2 regions of the Pseudoalteromonas sp. R86517 genome follow, and region 1 is predicted to be linked to the other one. Evidence: riboswitches for the same ligand, from Rfam matches in the RefSeq annotation. Region 1 holds a riboswitch; the other holds the start of a gene.
The links. Region 1 has a riboswitch for lysine ahead of lysC (lysine-sensitive aspartokinase 3). Riboswitches for the same ligand answer to the same signal wherever they lie in the genome.
Positions count from the first base shown of each region.

Region 1 (7,417 bases):
CGGCCAATTAATTGTGTTCAACTTCAATCCAGTCTTTTTCGTCTACCCAGTTTTGGGCGCCATCTTTTACTGAACGAATAGGTACAATGTAATCACAGCTTACCTGCGGCTTAACCGAGGCAAAAATTGGCACAAAGCCAAAGCTCAGTGCCGTTTCTATGATTGCTTTTTGGTTTTGCGGATCAATGTCGGCCGCTTCATCAATATAAATAGGTATACGGTAAAGGTTTTGTTCCTGATCGCTTAATAAGTAACGAATAAACAACATGCCACATAATAACTTAATAGTAATACGGGTCCCGTTTGAGCCAGCTGAGTCTATTTTTTCAAAGTGTTCGGTTTCGCCAGCGCGGTTAACCACTTCAAAACGAATATCAAATAAGTCAGTTAATGTAAGGCCTGCTTTGTCGGAGGCAAGTTTTATTAGGTGATCTTTTGCTTCGTTTACCGCGCTTTCGCTGTAAGGTTCTTGGCTTAATAAATCAAGGGTGTCGCCTTGTTCAAACTGATGCGACGTGCTGATAATGGTATCAATACTATCAACCAGCATTTTGCGCGGTATTACGTTAATTTTAAACGCTTGAAGGTTAGAAATACGGTGCTGGCTTATGCCTTTATTAAAGCTGTTCATTTCGCGGCGAAGGCGGTCTAAGTCTTCGCGCAAGCCTTTAATTGTGGCGGCTACTTCGGTCAGGGCTACGCGGCCTTGGCGCTCAACGGCATCGCGTTCGTTATCAAGGTTATGAAACGCGCTAATCAACTTTTGGTATTTAGTAAATTCGTCGTTTTCGTTATCGAACTTAGTAATACCCGCGTTATATACATGCAAATAGGTATTACGCACGTTTATGTCAAAGTTGCGCAGCTCTTGGCAGTCTTTATTAAAGTGATGTACTAGGTCGCTTAAGTTATCAAAGTCGACTGTTATATCAATCATATACGGGGTTACTTTACCGCTGTATAAATCAAGCGTGTGGTCGATTCGCTCGCTTTTAACTTGGCGTAGGCGCTCGGTTTGGCGATTAATTTGCTCTTGCTTAGATTTAATTAACGAGCGCCTGTCAGCAATTGAGCCACTATTTTTTTGAATGTCTTGCAGGTAGTCGTCAACTTGTTCGCGCTCTGCTAATAACTGCTCTTTTAGCATGGATTGCGCTTCTACCGATTGCTGCATTACCTCGAATTGCTCTAAGCGTTTTAGTGCGCTCTCTGCGCTCATTAGCTCATCGTAAAGCGCATCTTTTTCTTTTTGTTTATCGGCCACGTTAGCGGCTACTTCGCGCTGTTGTTTAAACTCTTTTAACGAGCGTTCCAGCGCGTTTAGCTGAGCGCTAAGCTGGGCTTTGTTTTCGCCGCTTTGCATTTGCACTGGGGAAAGTTTTTTAAGTTTAATGCTTGCCCCTGGTAGGGTTAGTACACCGCCTTTAACGTTTTCGCTTAATAACGATAAAAATTCCCCAAAGGCGTCTTCATCATCAATGGTTATATCGCCATTACTGGTGGTGGCAAACGAGAGAATATCGGGGTTTAAAATCCGCGATATTTCTTCTACCTCTTTAAGTGATAGGTCTTCGCGCATTCGAGTAAACAAATTAAACTCAAGGTTTTTAAGCTGCAGTTTTAAGCTTTTAATTTGCTTTTGGGTCTCGCTAATGCGGTAATCAAGCGTGTGTAGGCTTTGCCCTTGTGCGCTGGTAATAGAGTGCGAAAGTGACTCGTAGTCTTGCTTAAGTTGGCCAAGGTTGGCTTTAAGGGTGGCTTTATTTACCAGTTCAAATTCGCTTTTAAGAGCGCTGTAATCTAAAAACCATTGCTCTATTTGGGTTTGCCTGCGCTCTATATCGCGCGATTGCTGTACGTATAAGCTTTGCTTTTGCTCAAACTCGTGTTTTTCGTGCTCTATGTCTTCAAGGGCAATGGCTAGTTCGCTTAGTTGCTCTTCTTGGTAGGTATCAAAGTCTATTAATGCTTGATCAATTTTAGGCGCGTAGGCCGCTAACTTACCTTTAAGCACGGTTTGGTTTTCAAGCATAGATTCAAGCGCTGTTATTGGCTCTTGCATTGATTCAAGCGCTTTTAATTCGCGTTTAGCGCGATTTACTTTATCAAACGAGCGACGCCATACTTCGTAAAAGTCCACTTTAGAGTTAGACATATGGCGTTCAAACACACGTAGCATAAAGCGTTTAACATCGCTTGCACCCAATTTGTGTAAGTTAAGAATACGCCTAAAAATTTCTTTATAAATGGCGGAGTCTTGCACGTTATTTAGCGGGATCATTTTTAAATTAATGTCGCCGTCAAAAGGGGTTGCGCCGCCGGTAAGCAGGGCGTTTAGCTCTTGTGCTTTAAGCTCTATAGGGTTGTAACCTTGCGTTTTTAAATGATTAAACAGCTTGGTAAACTTAATAATGGTATTACCTTGCGTGTACTGCGCTAAATCAAGTTTGCCCTGATAACAAAAGTACTGATGCGCGTAACCGGCTATTTTACCAAGGCCTGCTACACCAATAACCACCGAGCCATGGGGGAGGTTGGCTTCAAGCAAGATGTACGACTGATCTGATGAAAAATAAAATTTACGGGTTTCATCTAAATCGTGCCCGTCCCATTCGGTTAAGCGTAAATCGTTTATTAGCGGAAATTGCAGGGCGTTTATAACCGAGCTTTTACCGGTATTGTTTGGCGCACAAATAGAGCTGCTTTTATCAAGCGGAATAACACATTTTGCATAGCCTGCGGTATTAAGTAGGGCGAGTTTACTTAGTCCGTATAAGTTTTTCATTGCTCGTCCTCTGTAATGTAGGTTTCTTCGTTTACTTCCATAAGTGCATCAATATAGCGGTGAATAGGCGCTTGTAGCATAAAGCCGCCTTCTACTTCGCGGGCAAGGCCTAAACGTACCATGCGCAGGTATACATCTTTTCGTAAATCTGAGCCCGAAAATATCTCAAGTTGATCAAACAAGTGTTTATTAATTTGCACTAAGGTTTGCATCAGTTCTAAGTCGTTTACTTCATCAAATAGGGCACGCATTGGGTCTTTACCCGTATTGGCAAAGTGCTCAATTAAAATGTAAATAGTCAGTGCAATAGCACGAGATATTTTACCCATGTTTGGCGTGCTTTCGTCGCTGGCAAAGTAGTAAAAGCCGCGGCTGTCGTGTTTTAAATCGTGGCCAAGGGCGCTAAATAAGGCGCTGTAAGATTCTATGTGCTGGTCAAGCTCTTGCCACATTACGTTGTCTTGTTCGCAAATATGGTAACCCGCACCTAATTTTTTATTAATGGCTTGTAGGTGCGTAAGCTCGTCTAAGTTTATATGTGTCATGTGTTACTCGTCTGCCTGTGTATCTGGCTGAGGCGCAGAATTAAATGGGTATAACGAAAAATGCTGGCCGGCAATTTTTACGCGTGTTTTTTCATCGCTTTGGCTAATGTGAATTTCACTGTCGCTGACTAGTTTTTGATATAAAAATAGCATTTCGTCGGCGTCTAATTCTGGGTAGCTTTCATCTAAAAATTGCAGTAATGGCTGGGGCTTTTTACGTTTTTTATTAAAGCGTTTTGCAAAGCTTGTTTTAACATCGTGGTAATCAGGAATGTTTGGCGTAACAAATGCCGGCACGTCTTGTTGCTCTGGGAGCTGGTATTCTTCGTGTTCAAATTCTACCAAGCTTGCCATATAGGCAACTATATGACGCTGCTGGCCAAGCGAATAACGCTGCGCATCGCTTACAAAGTTTGGTTGTACCGCGCTTAGCATGTTGTCTACGCCATTTTTACGCACAAGGCCCAGCACTTTTGCTGCCTGGCGGGTAATTAGGTTATTACGGCGTAGCTCTTCGCGCAGTGGCATAAGCATATCGGCACTTTTGCGTAAGCTTTCTCGGCCAACTAAATGCATTTCGAGTATCCGAGTACGCAATTGCTCAAGCATACGTTTGTCGTTGTAGGCTTTACCTGAGCGTTCAATGTGCTCTATTTGCTTACTTATTTGTTGCTCAATAAGTGTAAAACAGGCATGAAAGTCACCGCGAATATCGACCATTTCAAGCATCGGCTCTATGTATTCGTCAAAGGCTTCTATTACCGCTTTGTAGCGCTTTTGCAAAGATTGCACCGCGTGATCAGATTTAGCTTGCTCAACAATGTTTAAAATAGCGTTTTCGTTGTGCGCGTAAAGCTTCATTATTTTACGCACCCGATCATCCATAATGCGGCTATAGCGGCGTAAATCGTCATAGTCTTCTATTTCGCCGGCATTATCTAATCGGTTTCCTAGGCGTGCTAAATCATCAACCAAAACGCTAATTTCTTGTGCTAAACCTAGGTGTTCTTCTTGTAATAAAAAGGTCGCAAAATCGGCAATGGCGCGGTTTATTTCAAGCTGGGATGATTTAGCCAATGGAATAAGTATATCTTGATTGAGCAAACGATTTGTTTCTTTGTAAATGCGCTCGTTTGTCCATGTGGGCTGTTTTTGCTTAATAGCGTTTTGCACGTCTTTGAGGCTAAAGTCGGCCATTTTAAAACGTTTAAATAATAGCTCTAAAACACCCCAATGTTCGCTAAGGGTGTTAAGCAGCTTTTTAGCTGGGATCATAATGCGGTGATACATCCTAGTAATGAGTTAACTACGCTTAAAGCAGAGCGTAGTTTTTATATTTTTATAATAAAAAGTACTCGTTATTAACTGGCTTAATTTACACATTTTTTTAGCTGGCGTACAGGCGAGTTACATTAAGCGCTGTAAAAGTAGCCAGCAATGTAAACCCGGGCTAAATTATTCGCGTTATATTAACTAAAACACCTTGACAGCTAGACGTCTAAACGATAACTTTCAAAGCCCCGCTACATAGTGGGGTTTTGTTTTATTAGCCACAGGTTAATACAACATTCAGAAGAGGTGCGATACTTAGGTATTTAATGGTAGGTGACGAACGCCTATAACCATTAAAGAGGGAAGTACTCGCCGAGGAAAACAAGGTTACGTCAACCGAGTTTTTCGGTTTATGGGGCTGAATCCCCAAAACTGTCACCAACTTAGGTGGAGAGCTTCTGGCAGCGGACACATCTTATTTGCATTCCTTTGCCAAGTTCTTCTTGTTTTTTAGCGGTTTGGATACCGCGAAAGGAGACGAAATGACTACCCAATCAGTGCCACAAACAGTATCAGGCGCAAAATCAGATTACATCGTTGCCAAATTTGGCGGAACCAGTGTTGCAAACTTTGAAGCGATGAGTCGCTGCAGCGAAATTATTGTTGCAGATAAAAGCGTACGTATTGTAGCTGTGAGCGCCAGTGCCGGCGTAACTAACCACTTAGTTGCACTGTGCAAACCCGACCTTAGTAAAGAGCAGCGCCAAGCACACATAGATGGCGTATTGGCTATTCAACAGGCTATTTTAGATGAGCTGTCGCTTGATGCCGATTTAGCCGTAGGTTTTAACGAGACGTTAAAAGCGTTTCAAACGTTAGCCCTTGAAACACTCACCACTGATCAACAACACGATGAGCTGCTTAGCTTTGGCGAGCGTTTATCGTCTTATTTATTTGCTCAAGTGCTGCGCTTAAAAGGCTTAAATGCAGATAGGTTTGATGTACGCAAAGTGCTTAAAACTGATAGCCAATTTGGTAAAGCAACGCCCGATGTTGCGGCCACTGCACAAGCTGCTAAAGACCTGTTAATTCCGTTATTAGATGAGCAAGTAATAGTTACACAAGGGTTTATTGGTAGTGATGAATTTGGCCAAACCACAACGCTTGGCCGTGGTGGCTCTGACTACAGTGCGGCGTTATTAGCAGAGGCTATTAACGCTAAAAGTGTACACATTTGGACCGATGTAGTGGGTATTTTTAGCACCGACCCGCGTTTATGCGCTAAGGCAACGCCAATTGCTCGTTTAAGCTTTGATGAAGCCGCAGAAATGGCGACATTTGGCGCAAAAGTATTGCACCCTGCGACTATTTTACCAGCAAGCCGTAGCCATATTAATGTATTTGTAGGCTCTAGCCGCGAGCCAGAGCGCGGGGGGACGTGGATTGAGCGTGAAAAATCGCAGCAGCCAGGTATTCGTGCCGTTACGCAGCGTAAAAACCAAATATTGCTAACGCTTAAAAGCCCAGAAATGTTATTAGCAAGTGGCTTTTTGGCCCGTGTATTTACCATTTTAAGTGAGTTTAATATATCGGTAGACTTAGTCACTACCTCAGAAATTAGTGTTGCCATTACGCTCGATAACGCGCCTAATGCCTCGCGACCTGAGCTTGAGCAAGCGTGTTTAGATAAATTGGCCGAATTTTGTCATGTATCGGTTGAAAATAACTTAACCCTAGTGGCGCTTATAGGCTCTGAAATACAGCTACGCCAGCACGAAATGAACCTAATGAACGTATTAAAAGAGTTTAATATTCGATTAATTTGTCATGGTGCAAGCAAGCACAATTTATGCTTTTTAGTAGAGCAAAGCGAATCAGATACCGTGGTACAAGCAATACACAGCCGATTATTAGAAAGCGCTGCTTAAGCTTTTAAAGCCAAGTTATTAAGTATCCAAGTTATCAAGTATAAAGCACCGCCAGTCGGTGCTTTTTTTATGCGCCACGCTTATATCAAACTCCTCATTGGCAACCGTTATGGTGTTACTCGATGCTGTAAGGTTTAACAAAGAAAATTCATCAAATACATTTGGGCTAAGCAATTGCGCTATTGGGCGGCTAGTTGCTTTAGCGAGTGCCTCTTTTAAGGTCCAAATTCTAAAAAAGCGGTGGGCTTGCTCTTTTATAGCCAAAGGCGCGGTAATTAAGGCAATTTCAGCCTTATGATAAAAATGCTTAGCGAGCTTTTCGAATGGGCGTTTTAAGTTAATTTTTTCAATATCAAAGCCAAACTCCGCCTTAGTAACATTAAGTGCAACGCCAACTAAGCCGTGCGAGTGCGAAATACAGGTATTTATAACGGTGTGGTTTATATGGAGCTGTAGTTTTGAGCATTCTTCATTAAAGTGGGTGCTCATTTTATTAAGCGGTATGTGTGCGTATTGGGGCTGAGCATGCTTTGCAAGTTGCTTTAGTAATATGCGCGATGCTAGATATTCTTGCTTTGCTTGCATGCGTTTACGACGATTTATAACGCTTAGCTCAAATGGGCTTAGGTACTGGGTTAAATCAAGGTGTTCTACATTAAGTGTGTTGGCATTAAACACTAAAATAGTATTGTTGCTAGGGGGTAAATCGCTATAAAAAGAGGGAGCAATACTTAGGGTGTTTTTAAAAAAGTGGTTAGTCATACGCGCTTAAAATAAGTGAGTGCTGTAATTATGAGCGGTTAACAGCGCTTATTTATGCCAAAAGCAATTTTATTACTCAGTTGGCATTAAATATGGTTTAATTCACAATAATCAAAGAATAACAG
Region 1 is NZ_JAXHCB010000001.1:1,183,212-1,190,628, forward strand. Features, by position in the region: gene SJY38_RS05285 (ATPase) at 8-2,785, opposite strand; gene SJY38_RS05290 (hypothetical protein) at 2,782-3,330, opposite strand; gene SJY38_RS05295 (hypothetical protein) at 3,334-4,605, opposite strand; lysine riboswitch at 4,896-5,068, shown strand; gene lysC (lysine-sensitive aspartokinase 3) at 5,145-6,530, shown strand; gene SJY38_RS05305 (4'-phosphopantetheinyl transferase superfamily protein) at 6,549-7,292, opposite strand.

Region 2 (7,417 bases), 1.9 Mb from region 1:
CCGCTCTTTTCCCATATAAAATCGGCGTAAATTCGGTTCCATGAACGAGAGTTTGGCTGGCTGCGGCCATTAGATTGGTGCGAAATACCCAGCGCTATGGCCATTTCGTCGCCCCAAAGTACGTTTTCTTGGTCTAGGTAGTTTACCCAAAATATTTCTGGTTCGTAGTTGGTTTCACGAAACGGAGAAGAAATCTCTGAGTTATAAATTTGCCAATACGACTGCAAGGTAAAGCCAAAAAATATGGCTTGGTCGTCATCTGCAAAATCATCGTACAGTGGCACCTTAATAGAAAGCTGATATTTAGCCTCTAGGTTGTCAAGGGGTTCGCCATTTTCTTCATCTGTTAGCTCGTCAAAGCCATCAAACGGGCGATCGTTAGGGTGGGAGACATACGATAAAGGTAAAATGTAGTTACGTTTATGCGGCGTAATTACGTTACGATTTTTTTTACTTACCTCTTCGCGAGCCTTGCGTTTATCAAGTGCGGTAAGTTGTTTGTTTTCTTCAAGGGCTGAGCATTTTGTGCGCAGCTCGTCTAAGGTTTGCTTACCATCGCCACCAATTACTTCATTTAAAATACATTGCTTAACTAGCTCTATGTCGTTGTCTTGTTCATTTTTTTTAACCTCTTGTTGGGCAAAAGAGGGGGTGCTTAGTAAAGCCGTAACTGCAATCCAATAACGCCAGCTCATTGTTTATTCCTTTGAGAGTAAGGTAGATTTATAAATTATAACGTGTTTTTACATTTGTAACGGTGAACTTTCACTGAATTTACACTTATTTGATTACCTTACGTTTACACCGTTATCACAGATCAAAAAAAGCGGCATATAGCCGCTTATATTGTAAGTTAGTTAACTTACTCTCACGCAATGAGAAGGGGGAGTTATAGCGCGGTGCGTTATAACTCAAATACGTTAGTAAAAAACTTATAAAGTTCAGTGCCTTGGTTTACGCTTGCTGAGGCAAAATGCAAAATAGCAATTGCATCGCAATCGAGGCTTAATGTTTGTAGGGGTTGCTCAGTTAAATAGCGCTCCATGCGTAATATATGGGCTATTGGCTCGCCTGCCTTTATGTGTGCGCCTAACGGGGCAACATACTCAACCATGCCGCCAATCGGCGCATAATAAGCAAAGTAGTCATCTAAATGGCACGCATAACGGGTCATCTGCTTAGGTTGATGCGCTGCATCTACCAATACATTTTTATGGTTCAAATAGCTTAAAATGCTGTTTGCATCGTCAAAGGCGGCTGCTAAATCTATTTTTTCTTGGCTGCCTAGCTCTACTGTAAAGGCCTCAACCTGTACATTGAAGTCCCTGCCTTGCGCACTAAGTGCATCACTTAGATGCCACCATGGGCAAAAGCTAGCTTCATCCATTGCGCCATCAAAGTCGCTTGGAATAAGCAGTACGTGTTCAATATTAAAATAACGTGCGCTGTCGCTGGCATACGTTGGACAGTACAGATGCTTACTTGAAATAGGCCCCGTGTGTAAGTCGAGCACGATATCTGCTTGATGCGCAAGCTTTTGCAGGTTAAGCGCAATGCGTTTACCGGTATTGAGCAAGTAAGCTGGGCCATTAAGTTTGGCATCTATTTCATCAAGCAGGGCTTTTTTAAAGTTACTTTTTAAAGCTGCATCGTCGTACTGGCTATGCTCGTGTGCAAACTGGGTAACTAAATCACTATTGTAGTGATACATACGGTTCCAGTTAGTGCCAGTAATAGGGTCGAATCGGCCAAGGGTAAATTCCCCTGATTTTTGATTACAACCTATAGGGTTAGCATAAGGGACTAAGGTAATATCGCCTTTTAAATTAAGCTGTTTTAATTGCTCTAATAGCTGAAAAATAACCGCGTTACCTTGCACTTCAGCACCGTGCATATTGGCTTGAATATACACGCTTGGACCTGTGCCATCACCTTTTAAGCGATATACAGGAATGGTTAGCGGTAAGCCGTTTGCTACTTCCCCTACTACAATATTTTCTTGGCTGATGGGTGTTGTTATGCTCATGTTTATTACCTTAAATAGTGGCTGGCATCTTCAGCTTGGCGTATACACGTGAGTTCGCCCTTTTGTAACACGTATTCAGCTGCTAACTCATGGCATAAAAAATACGGCATGCTTTCGGTAAAACCATAGGCGCCACATTGGCTAAACACCAGCCAGTCTTGCTCGTTTAAATCGCTTGGTAGGGTATGCTCGCCTAAGCAATCAAGGGCAGTACATAATGGGCCGTATAAGCTCATTGCTTGTTCTGGCGCTGTTGATTCGCGCAGTAACGCCGCAGGAAAATCTTGGCTTGTAACAGCTGGGCGCAATAAGTGGTTAATACCACCGGTTAAAATAACTTGCTGTTGCCCGTAGTTTTGTTTGCACTCAACGACGGGGTTCGCGTAATGTCCGCATTCGCCTACAGCGTAACGTCCAAGCTCCATCCAAAGCTCGTCTACACCCGCATCTTTTTTAATTTTTGCCAGCGCGGTGATTAATCCATCCCACTCAAGTGTTGCATCGTTTGATGTGTAAGGAATACCTAAACCGCCGCCTAAGTCTAAAATTTTAAGGTTTATATTTAAGTTATTAGCCAAGGTGGTAAGCGGTGCAATCATTTGCGACCACAGCTCGCTTAGCTTTTGCGTGCTAAGCATGTTGCCCCACTGAAAAATATGCAGGCCATCAAAATTAAGTGCTGGGTAATCGCCAGTATTGAGCGCTTGCCATTCATCGCAACCAAGCCCAAACGGAGTAAGGCTGTCACCCCCTAATGGGTTTTTTTCACCTTCTGGCCAGCGTAATTGCACACGCAGTAATACTTGCAGCTGCGTATTTTGCAGCTGCGCTTGCTGGTTTAACCAACGTACTTGATTGAGGCTTTCGGCAACAAAAATACGCACGCCGCGCTCAATAAAGTGTTTAATTTGTTTAGGGCTCTTTGCAGGCCCTGTGTTGAGCACGCGCTGTGAACTAATACCTTGTGCAAGGACTTGTTCAAGCTCACCTTTACTTGCTACGTCAAAGTTAAATCCGGCGCTGTCTAGGCATTGAATAACCTTAGAAAGCGGATTGGCTTTTACCGCATACCAAAGCTTTACATCGGTTTGCGCAACTAAACGGGTAAGGTGTGCGTTTAGTTTGTCTAAGTCGTAAACAAAAAAAGGTGTATCAAGTTGCTGAGTAAGTGTATTTACGGCGGCCTTGATAGGCGTGCTCAAAAAGCTCATTATCGTAAAACCTCTTCTAGCAATAACGATGCATCGCTTTGCTCGTCGCGGTATTTAACAATGAGTGCACACGACATGCTTAGGCCTTGCTCACGAGCCCATTCGTTAGACGCAGGGCGAGAACCTGGTATTACAATAGCGTACTCTGGAATTGGCTCGCCTTTATCTAGCTGGCGCTCGTTAACACAGTCGTAAACCGGAATAGTTGCAGATAAACGCACACCTGGTGCAAGTACAGCGCCTTTTTTAACCACTACGCCTTCAACAATAACACAACCTGCGCCAATAAACGCATCGTCTTCAACCACTACAGGGCTTGCCCCAATTGGCTCAAGTACACCACCAAGTTGAACAGCCGCGCTTAAATGTACATTTTTACCAACTTGTGCACATGAACCCACTAATGCGTGGCTATCAACCATAGTACCTTCGTCGATGTATGCGCCAATATTTACGTACGCTGGTGGCATAATAATAGTGCCTTTAGCTACGTAGGCACCGCGGCGAACACTGGTGCCACCTGGTACCATACGCACGCCATCTTCAGTGCTAAATTCTTGCGGTGCAAGGTTGTGCTTATCAACAAACCCGCCTGCAAACTCTGTGTTAGTGCCATTTTTAAAGGCTTCTAAAATGCCTTGTTTTACTTCTACGTTAGCTTCCCATTGGCCGCTTTCGTTTTGTGATGCTGCGCGTACTGCGCCCGATTCTAAATTATTTAGTAGTTCTAACCAGCTCATTATAAAAACCTGTGTTTAATGCCAAGATAAAATGGTGTCGTTTGCAGTGGTGATGCAATCGGTTTGCGTTAACTCAAGATGCGTTAAAGGTGGGCGCAACAGTGGGCTATTTAAACGCCCTTGCTGGTGCATTAGCACTTTAACGGGAATAGGGTTTGCTACAGCAAATAGGCTATTGATAGCGCGAGTCCACTGAGCAAATAAATTGGGGTGTTGACCGCTTAGGCTGCGCTTTACAAATTCGTGTGTTTGCAAAGGCCATGCATTGGCCGCAACCGAAACTAAGCCTTTTGCACCTGCTTGGGCAAAGTAGGGCATAAGTGCATCGTCGCCACTGTATAGCGCTAAATTAGGCGCGGCTTGTCGGTATGCTTCAAATTGGGTGATGTTGCCACTGGCTTCTTTTAAAGCCCACAGTTTTGGGTGCGCTTTTAAGTTTTCAATGGTTTCGATAGGAATGCTTACACCGCTGCGCCCAGGTACGTTGTACAACATACACGGATGCGCGCTTTCGTTTAATAAGCTTTCGTACCAATGTGTTTGACCTACAGCCCCTGGTTTTGCATAAAGAGGCGAGCCTAATAAGTAGCTGTGAATAGGTAATTGGTTACAGTAGCTAACCCATTCTTTTTGTTGGGCCAAGTTACTACCACCAACAGCAACCATAAGCGGTACACTGGGTTTTAATTGGCACACGTGCTCAACAATGCCTTGCTGCTCTTTAAGTGTAAGGGCTAAGCCTTCACCTGTGCTACCGAGCAGTAAAATACCGTTGTGTGCCGCTTCTTGTTCGCTAACAAGTGTTGTGAGCGTGTCGTAGTCAACATTACCTTGTTGATCAAACGGCGTAACAAGCGCTGTCCACAGTGCGTAGTCGTCTAAATTGAAGTTGTGAATCATCTCTTACGAACCTATAAGGTGTTCGAGATATTAAGGAGGCTGTATGATGTGAGCCGCATTAACGTCATTCGAACAGTATTCGAAGAGCGAATGGGCTTAAAATAATAGGGCGCACGGCCTTATTATTTAAGACCAGAAGCTCTCCACCAAACTAATAAGCTGCTCTAAAACAGCTATTGGTGACAGTCGCTAGGATTCAACCTAGTCGCCCGAAGTAATTGCTTCGCAAAAGCGTTTACCTCTCGGCGGTATTCCCCTCACATATGCTCACTGGAGTTTGCGCTCCTAACATACGCTACCTGAATAACGCACCTCTTCTAGCCCTTTGTATTTTGTTTAACCGCAAAAGGTTTAACAAAATACAATTTAAATAGGGTAATTGCGGCGATTAAAACATTTTAGCCGTCTAGGTGTCAAGTTGCAGGATACAGATTAGTTCATCGAAAATGTGGGTGGTTACGTATTGGCTGCTTTTCTCGTAAACTAACCCTATGAGCAGTGATGAGGTATTTAATAAGTATGGAAAAATTTAGCGATATTTATAAGCGAGCAGTAGAGCGAAAAGGTTCTGAAAAAATGCTTAAGTTATTACTCGCAAAACCCTTATCTAAAAAAGCATTAAGCGCATTAAGTGACGACGATTGGCTTGAAGAGTTTACCCGAAAAGTATTTCAAAGCGGGTTTTACTGGTCGGTAATAAACAGTAAATGGCCAGGTTTTAGAGAGGTTTTTTGGCAATTTAGTGTTGATAAATTACTTATGATGCCGCCCGATATGCTCGAGCAAAAAGCAACTGATGAGCGCATTATTCGTAATTATAAAAAAGTAAAAACAATTCCTGAAAATGCCTACATGATCCACGAAATAGCTCAGCAACATGGCAGTTTTAGCAAGTTTGTAGCTAACTGGCCAGGCGATGACATTATTGGTTTATGGGCGCATTTAAAAAAACACGGCGCCCGTTTGGGCGGCAATACAGGCCCGTATGCCTTAAGAGCGCTTGGTAAAGATACTTTTTTACTTTCGCGAGATGTAGAAAGTTACCTAAGAGCGCACAAAATTATAGATGGCGGCCTGCAAACTAAAAAATCGCTCACTGCCGCACAGGCGTTTTTTAACGAAATGCAAAAGCAAAGTGGTTTGAGCCTGCAAGAACTTAGCTTAATTGTGGCTTACAGCGTGGGCGACAATCGCGTAGGCATAAGCCAACAAACAGAGGATTAACCATGAAACTAGTGCCAAGATACACAGACATAGCAGATAACTTTGCAATAGAGGATCAACCTTCAAGCGTTGCTGCCCCGCAATTGCTGCTGTGGAACGAAGCGTTAGCACAGCAGTTTAATATAGATGTTGAGCCTGCGCTGCGCGCCAGTACTTTTGCTGGTAACGAGCCTCAACCGTTATGTGCTGTAGCGCTTGGCTATTCTGGGCATCAGTTTGGGCACTTTTCGCCGCGCTTGGGTGATGGGCGAGCGCACTTACTGGGGGCTATCAGCGATGATAAAAATCAGCTGTGGGATATTCAGTTAAAAGGCTCAGGCGCCACTCCTTTTTCAAGAGGAGGCGATGGGCGATGTGCACTAGGCCCCGCTATTCGCGAGTATATTATGAGCGAAGCTATGCACGGCTTAGGGATTAAAACCACGCGGTGTTTGGCTGTTGTAGGCACAGGTGAAGCTGTTTATCGTAATCCGCCGCAACCAGGCGCAATTGTTACCCGCTTAGCAAGTAGCCATATTCGCGTTGGCTCGTTTCAGTATTTAGCAACTCAAGGTGATGTAAAGGGATTAAAAAAATTAGCTGATGTAGCCATTGAGCGTCATTACCCAAGTATTCAATCAACAGGGGCTCAGCGCTATTTAGACTTTTTAGCAGCCGTTATAAATAGTCAGCTAGCGCTGGTTATTAGCTGGATGCGAGTAGGCTTTATTCATGGCGTTATGAATACTGATAATACCTTGATAAGCGGCGAAACTATCGACTACGGCCCGTGTGCAATGATGAATACCTTTGATTTTGATACCGTGTTTAGCTCAATTGATAAGCAAGGTCGCTATGCCTATGGTAATCAGCCAAATATTGTAAGTTGGAACTGCGCGCGTTTAGCCGAAAGCCTAATACCGCTAATAGATGAAGATGACGAACAAGCTGTAAGTTTAATGACGCCGCTAATTAATCAGTTTTCTACGTTATTTAACGAGCAATATAATCAAATGTGGGCACAAAAATTAGGCTTAGCAGGTTATAACGAAGACGATGTAGAGCTTGTAAGTAAGTTATTATTGTTATTTCAAGAGCATAAGCTCGATTACACCAATACCTTTGATGCCCTAACTGAGTCACTAAAGGGTGGCAAAGTGCCAAATGAATTAACGCAATGGGCCCAGTTATGGCAAAAAAGATGTGATGAAAACAGCTATAACCTAATGAGAGCGGCTAACCCAAGGGTTATACCGCGTAATCACATCGTCGAAGAAATCCTTGCGCAATATAATCAACACGGCGAGAGCGAGCTGCTAAGCGACTTGTTAACGGTG
Region 2 is NZ_JAXHCB010000001.1:3,053,477-3,060,893, reverse strand. Features, by position in the region: gene SJY38_RS13810 (phospholipase A) at 1-695, opposite strand, end outside; gene SJY38_RS13805 (succinylglutamate desuccinylase/aspartoacylase family protein) at 905-2,026, opposite strand; gene SJY38_RS13800 (PLP-dependent decarboxylase) at 2,032-3,237, opposite strand; gene SJY38_RS13795 (2,3,4,5-tetrahydropyridine-2,6-dicarboxylate N-succinyltransferase) at 3,237-3,977, opposite strand; gene dapA (4-hydroxy-tetrahydrodipicolinate synthase) at 3,993-4,877, opposite strand; lysine riboswitch at 5,006-5,202, opposite strand; gene SJY38_RS13785 (DNA-3-methyladenine glycosylase I) at 5,397-6,101, shown strand; gene SJY38_RS13780 (YdiU family protein) at 6,104-7,417, shown strand, end outside.
Region 2: another riboswitch for lysine. It lies ahead of dapA (4-hydroxy-tetrahydrodipicolinate synthase); the one in region 1 lies ahead of lysC (lysine-sensitive aspartokinase 3).